Regions from separate parts of the Dactylosporangium sp. CS-033363 genome, predicted to be linked through region 1. Evidence: riboswitches for the same ligand, from Rfam matches in the RefSeq annotation. Region 1 holds a riboswitch; the other holds the start of a gene.
What was found. A riboswitch is a leader RNA that binds a small molecule or an ion and turns the genes downstream of it on or off. The one in region 1 is predicted to bind glycine.

Region 1 (3,397 bases):
AACCGGCCGCCGGACATCAGGTGCAGCGTGGCCGCCTGCTTGGCCAGCAGCGCCGTGCCGCGCAGCGGGGCGAGCAGGACCTCGGTCTGCAGCCGGATGCGGGTGGTGGCGCCGGCGAGGGCGGCCAGGGCGACGAGCGGTTCGGGGTTGTCGTAGGCGAGCCGGTCCAGCAGCGCGACGCTCGCGAAACCGGCGGCTTCGGCGCGGCGGGCCCAGTCGAGCAGCCGCGGCGGGTCGCTGACGGGCAGGCCAAGGCCAAGTTCCATGATGTGGTACTCCCTGTGGGTGGGCAGCGGACATCCAGCGCTGTCGCCACCTCCTCCTCGCGACTGTTGCGAGGTCCCGCCCCCATCTGCGACGTGTCTCCACGGGGGCGGAATTCGGAGTTCCAACGGGAAGTGTACAGCGGCCGCCACCGTCGCGGCGCTCCTTGTCGCACCGGCTGCCGCGCACGCGGAGTCCAACGGCGGCACGCGCATCCTGCCGCTCGGCGACTCGATCACCGACGGCTTCAACGTGCCCGGCGGCTACCGGATCAACCTGTGGCGCGCCCTCGCGAGCGCCGGGCACCCGGTCGACTTCGTCGGCTCGCAGTTCAACGGGCCGGCCGACCTGCCCGACCACGACCACTAGGGGCACCCTGGCTGGCGCATCGAGCAGGTCGACGCCAACGCCACCGCCTGGGTGCAGGGCACCGCCCCGCGCAGCGTGCTCATCCACCTCGGCACCAACGACGTCATCCAGAACTACGACCTCGGCAACGCGCCCGCGCGGCTCTCCGCGCTCGTCGACCACGTGCGCGCGGCCGCGCCCGGGGCGGACGTGTTCGTCGCCTCGATCATCCCGCTGTCGGACGCGGGGCGGGAGGCGGCGGCGCGCACGTTCAACGCGACCATCCCGGGCATGGTGGCCGGCAAGGGATCCAAGGTCCACTACGTCGACATGCACGCCGCGCTCACCACCGCCGACCTGGCCGACGGGGTGCATCCCACCCGCGGCGGGTACGACAAGATGGCCGCCCGCTGGGCCGCCGCCCTGGCGTCCGTGCCGGGTTCGGCCGGCGACGACGGCGCCGCCACCACGCGTGCGGCTGGCGTCCTGGAACTTCCCGGGCTCCTACCTGCGGCACATCAACTCCGAGCTGTGGCTGGCCACGCCGGGCGGATCGGCCACCCAGGACAACCCGAACAGCCTCGTGCCGGACATCACCCGGTCCGTTGCCGCGCCCTGGGCACCGTAGTACGGTCGGCCCGACAACCGCATAAGCACGCCGTTTCACCTGCGACGGGAGAGTCCCCTGGCAACAGGGGCGCCGAAGGAGCAACACCCTCCCCGGGAATCTCTCAGGCCCACGTACCGCCGCGGGTAGGCGACTCTGAAAAGCCGGGACGCCGCGTCCCGCGCCCACGGTGCAAACCGCCTGTCAAAGCGGTGAAGCTCTCAGGCATTCGATGACAGAGCGGGGAGGCCCACCCTCGACACCAGGGGAGCCTTCCGTGACGCTCAGCGCCTTCGACCTGTACTCCATCGGCATCGGCCCGTCCAGCTCGCACACGGTCGGGCCGATGCGCGCCGCCCGCCGCTTCGCCGCCCGCCTGGCCGACGACGGGCTGCTGCCGCGGGTCCGGCGGGTCAAGGCCGAGCTGTTCGGCTCGCTCGGCGCGACCGGGCACGGCCACGGCTCGCCGAAGGCGGTCCTGCTCGGGCTGGAGGGCGCCGACCCGGCCACCGTGGACACCGAGGCCGAGGCGGGGCGCGACGGGCGGATCGCGCTCCTCGGCCGGCACGACATCGCGTTCGATCCAGACGCCGATCTTGTACTGCACCGTCGCCGCAGCCTCCCCGAGCACCCCAACGGCATGCGCTTCACCGCGTGGGACGGGGCGGGGGAGGAGCTGCTGGCGCGCACGTACTTCTCCGTCGGCGGCGGCTTCGTGGTCGGCCCGGACGGGGTGATCGCCGAGGCCGACGTGCCGCTGAAGTTCCCGTTCACCACGGGCGGCGAGCTGCTGGCCCACTGCGAGGGGCGCTCGATCTCGGACGTGATGCTGGCCAACGAGCTGTCCTGGCGCTCGGAGCCTTTGATCCGGGCCGAGCTGCTGCACATCTGGTCGGTGATGCAGGAGTGCGTGCGCAACGGCTGCACCCGCGCGGAGGGCGTCCTGCCCGGGGGCCTTCGCGTTCGCCGCCGTGCGCCCAAGCTCTTCGTCGATTTGTCCCACAAATCGGATATGTCCGACCCGCTGCACGTCATGGACTGGCTCAACCTGTACGCCCTGGCCGTCAACGAGGAGAACGCCTCCGGCGGCCGGGTCGTCACCGCGCCCACCAACGGCGCCGCCGGCATCATCCCGGCCGTGCTGCACTACTACACGCAGTTCGTGCCCGGCGCCGACGACGACGGCGTGGTGCGGTTCCTGCTCGCCGCCGCGGCCGTCGGGATCATCATCAAGGGCAACGCCTCGATCTCCGGGGCCGAGGTCGGCTGCCAGGGCGAGGTCGGCTCGGCCTGCGCGATGGCCGCGGCCGGGCTCTGCGAGGCGCTCGGCGGCACCCCCGGCCAGGTCGAGAACGCGGCCGAGATCGGCCTCGAGCACAACCTGGGCCTGACCTGCGACCCGGTCGGCGGCCTGGTGCAGATCCCGTGCATCGAGCGCAACGCGATCGCCAGCGTCAAGGCGGTCAACGCGGCCCGGCTCGCCCTCAACGGCGACGGCGCGCACCACGTCACCCTCGACAAGGTGGTCAAGACCATGCGCGAGACCGGCCGCGACATGTCCGTGAAGTACAAGGAGACCGCGCGGGGAGGCCTGGCCGTCACCGTCATCGAGTGCTAGTGAGAAGCTTTCGTCCATGGCACTGGGTGTGGTGGCGCGCATCGGACGGTTCTGCTTCCGGCACCGCTGGTCGGTGATCGGCCTCTGGCTGGTCGTGGTCGTGCTCGGCGGGCTCAGTTTCGGGCCGGTGTTCTCGGCGATCGCCGACCCGAGCAACCCCAAGCACGTCGAGTCGATCGGCGGCATGGACGCCATCGCCACCGGCAACGACTCCAGCGGCACCGTCATCGGCCTGCTCGACGACGTCGACCCGAAGGCGCCCGCGGTCAAGACGGCCGTCGACGCCGCCGCGGCCGATCTCGCCGGGGCGGCCGGGGTGACCTCGGTGGCCACCCCGTTCTCGGTCCCCGCGGCGCAGGCCCCGGCCTACCTGGCCACCGACGGGCGCGGCCTGATCATCGTCGTCACGCTGGACAAGCTGGAGAGCGGCGAGCGCGACGGCGTGCTGTCGACCCTGAAGAACCGGCTGCACAAGGTCGACGCCGATCTGGCCGCTTCCGGTGTACCGCAGGCCACGGTCGAGGTCGGCGGCAACCCGATCCTCAACGCGGACGTGCGCG
Region 2 (3,397 bases), 1.0 Mb from region 1:
GCAGGGCGTCGTGTTCGCCCGCCCGCTTCGCCTCGATCAGGTCGGGGACGTACGGGAGGGTGTTCAGCACGCGCAGGTCCGCCTCCAGGTGGCCGGTCCGCATCAGGTGGATGCCGGTGTGCAGGACCCGCAGCGTGTACAGGGCCGGTTTCAGTTCGGCGGTCTTCGCGTACAGCTGCCATTGGGTGGTCGCGAAGCCCAGGTAGTGGCGGGCATGCCCAGCGGTCAGGCAGTCGGCGGCCAGGGACTTCAGCTCGTCGTGCAGCGGTGACGTGCGGACCACCAGCGGCGACAGCAGCTGCTCCAGGACGTAGCCGTTCGGGCGGAGCAGGAGTCGGATGAACTTCGCCAGCTCCTGGCTCACTACGTCCAGCTCCATGCCCTCCCGCATGCCGTCGATCTGGACCGTTTCCGGGCCGGTGTCCACGCCGACCACCTCGTGCAGCGGCAGGATGTGGCACGCCCGCAGGTCCAGGTCCGAGTCCACCGACGCGAAGCCGTACAGGTGGGCGCCGCTCACCGTGGCGAACGCCAGCGGGTACGGGTGCTCGTCGGCCACCTCGCCCGCCCACGCCGGGATGCCCTCCGGAACGGCAACGGGGACAGCAGCAGCAGGGGCAGGAGCGGCGGCCACCGTCGCCGTGCCGCCACGCAGGGCGGTCAGGAAGCGGTCGACCGCCGCGCGGTCCGGGTCCTCCGGCAGGCGGGACGCCGCCTCGGCCGCCCGCAGGCCGGCGCTCAGCGAAGCAGCCAGGGTCTCGAACTCCGCCCAGCCGAGCTCCCCGCGGCGGATGGCCAGCAGGTCGTCCCGGAGCGCGGACACGTCCACCAGGACCTCGCCCGTGCGCAGGACGTGGGCGCCCGCGCGCAGGAGGCGGATCATGTGCATGGCCTGCTTCCAGTTGACCTCGCCGGTGCGGTTGCGGGCGGCGGTCAGGCGGTCGAGCTGGTTGCGGGCGTAGTCGCCGTACGTGCGGGCGGCGCGGCGGGACAGGAACGCCGGGCGCAGGTCCAGCAGCGCCCGGCCCGCGTCCGTGAGGTGCTCGACCAGCGGCGAGGACAGGCACTCCCACACGGTCGGGTTGGCCGCCAGGGCCAGGGTGCAGGCGCGCTCGACCTCCCACGAGAACTGCTCGGGAAGCGGGCCCTCCACGTGTGTGGGAGGCTTGTCCAAGGACCAGAACGCGGCCGTCGGGGTCTGGAACACGCCCCTGCGATCGGTGTCGGAACCCGGGCCGGCCAGGCCGTACGCGCGGGAGCCGACGATCGCGGAGTAGATCGTGTGCTTCGCCACGATGGTCAAGTCCTGCACAGTTGGTAGGGTAGGTGTGCCGGCAATACCCGTGCGGGAGAGATCGCTGCGTGTCACGCGGCAGCGGCGCCGAAGGGGCAAATCCTCCCCGGAACCTCTCAGGCACAAAGGACCGCATCGGGTTGGCACCTCTGGAGTAAGCGACAGAGGGGGAGGACGCGCATCCGTCCGCCCCTGTCCGCGACCCAGAGAGTGTGGCTATGTCCAATTTTGCCGCGCGGCACATCGGCCCCAGCGCCGACGAGCAGGCCCGCATGCTCAAGACCGTCGGGTACGAGACGGTCGAGGAGCTCATGAGCGCCGCCATCCCCGGCTCGATCCGGTGGCACCAGCCGCTCGACCTTCCGCCGGCCGCGTCCGAGGCCGAGGTGCTCGCCGAGCTGCGGGCGCTCGCGTCGGCGAACCGGCCGCTCGTGTCGATGATCGGCGTCGGGTACTACGGGACGCACACCCCGCCCGTGATCGTGCGCAACGTGCTCGAGGACCCTTCGTGGTACACGGCCTACACGCCGTACCAGCCGGAGATCTCTCAGGGGCGCCTCGAGGCGCTGCTGAACTTCCAGACCGTCGTGGCCGACCTGACCGGGCTGCCCGTCGCCGGTGCGTCGCTGCTGGACGAGGCGACCGCGGCCGCGGAGGCGATGACGCTCGCGCGGCGCTCGTCCAAGGTCAAGGCCGACGTGTACGTCGTGGACGCCGACGTGCTGCCGCAGACGCTCGCCGTGATCCGGACCCGGGCCGAGCCGCTCGGCATCGAGGTGCGCGTGCTCGACCTGGGCACCGATGAGCTTCCGGAGGCCTTGTTCGGGCTGCACCTGCAGTACCCGGGCGCGTCGGGCGCGGTCCGCGACCACGAGGCGATCGTCGCCGAGGCCCACGAGCGGGGCGCGATCGTCACCGTCGCCGCCGACCTGCTGGCGCTGTGCGTGCTGCGCGAGCCGGGCGCGATCGGCGCGGACGTCGCCGTCGGCAGCGCCCAGCGCCTCGGCGTGCCGATGGGCTTCGGCGGCCCGCACGCCGGCTACATCTCGGTCCGCCAGGGCCTGGAGCGCACCCTGCCCGGCCGGCTCGTCGGCGTGTCCAAGGACGCGGGCGGCGCCCCGGCCTACCGCCTCGCGCTGCAGACCCGCGAGCAGCACATCCGCCGCGAGAAGGCGACCAGCAACATCTGCACCGCGCAGGTGCTGCTCGCCGTCATGTCCAGCATGTACGCGGTCTACCACGGCCCCGACGGGCTGCGGGAGATCGCGGCGCGCACCCACGACATGGCCGCCCGCCTGGCCGCGGGGCTGCGCGCGGGCGGGATCACCGTCGAGCACGGTGCCTTCTTCGACACGGTTTCCGCTCTGGTACCGGCTGAGGCCGATCGAATCGTCGCCGCCGCCGCGGAGCGCGGGATCAACCTCCGGCGCGTCGACGCCGACCGGATCGGCATCGCCTGCGACGAGACGACCACCTTCGGCCATCTGCGCGACGTGCTCGCCGCGTTCGGTCTGGCGCACGCCGACGTCACCGAGCTCGACACCGCCGACGCCGTGCCGGCGGAACTGCGCCGCGCGTCGGCGTACCTCACGCACCCCGTGTTCTCCAGCCACCGCTCCGAGACGGCGATGCTGCGGTACCTGCGCAGGCTCTCGGACAAGGACTACGCGCTCGACCGCGGCATGATCCCGCTGGGCTCCTGCACCATGAAGCTCAACGCGACGGCCGAGATGGAGCCGATCACCTGGCCCGAGTTCGCCGACGTGCACCCGTTCGCGCCGGTCGGGCAGACCCAGGGGTACCGCCGGCTGATCGACGACCTCGAGCGCTGGCTGGCCGAGGTGACCGGGTACGACGCCGTGAGCCTGCAGCCCAACGCCGGTTCGCAGGGGGAGCTGGCGGGGTTGCTGGCGATCAGGGGGTACCACATGGATCGCGGTGACACGGACCGCGACATGTGCCTGATCCCGTCGAGCGCCCACGGCACCAACGCGGCGAGCGCGGTCATGGCCGGCATGCGGGTCGCGGTGGTGGCCTGCGACGAGCTCGGCAACGTCGACCTCGCCGACCTGGACCGCAAGATCGAGCAGCACCGCGACCGGC

Region 2: another riboswitch for glycine. It lies ahead of gcvP (aminomethyl-transferring glycine dehydrogenase); the one in region 1 lies ahead of ACQPZ4_RS38960 (L-serine ammonia-lyase).

What each region holds. Positions count from the first base shown of each region.
Region 1 is NZ_CP192032.1:8,468,578-8,471,974, reverse strand. It holds gene ACQPZ4_RS38975 (LLM class flavin-dependent oxidoreductase) at 1-266, opposite strand, end outside; partial or broken gene ACQPZ4_RS38970 (GDSL-type esterase/lipase family protein) at 685-966, shown strand; gene ACQPZ4_RS38965 (AbfB domain-containing protein) at 1,085-1,240, shown strand; glycine riboswitch at 1,276-1,369, shown strand; glycine riboswitch at 1,370-1,468, shown strand; gene ACQPZ4_RS38960 (L-serine ammonia-lyase) at 1,497-2,837, shown strand; gene ACQPZ4_RS38955 (MMPL family transporter) at 2,854-3,397, shown strand, end outside.
Region 2 is NZ_CP192032.1:7,473,230-7,476,626, reverse strand. It holds gene ACQPZ4_RS34615 (nucleotidyltransferase domain-containing protein) at 1-580, opposite strand, end outside; partial or broken gene ACQPZ4_RS34610 (nucleotidyltransferase domain-containing protein) at 644-1,303, opposite strand; glycine riboswitch at 1,337-1,437, shown strand; gene gcvP (aminomethyl-transferring glycine dehydrogenase) at 1,513-3,397, shown strand, end outside.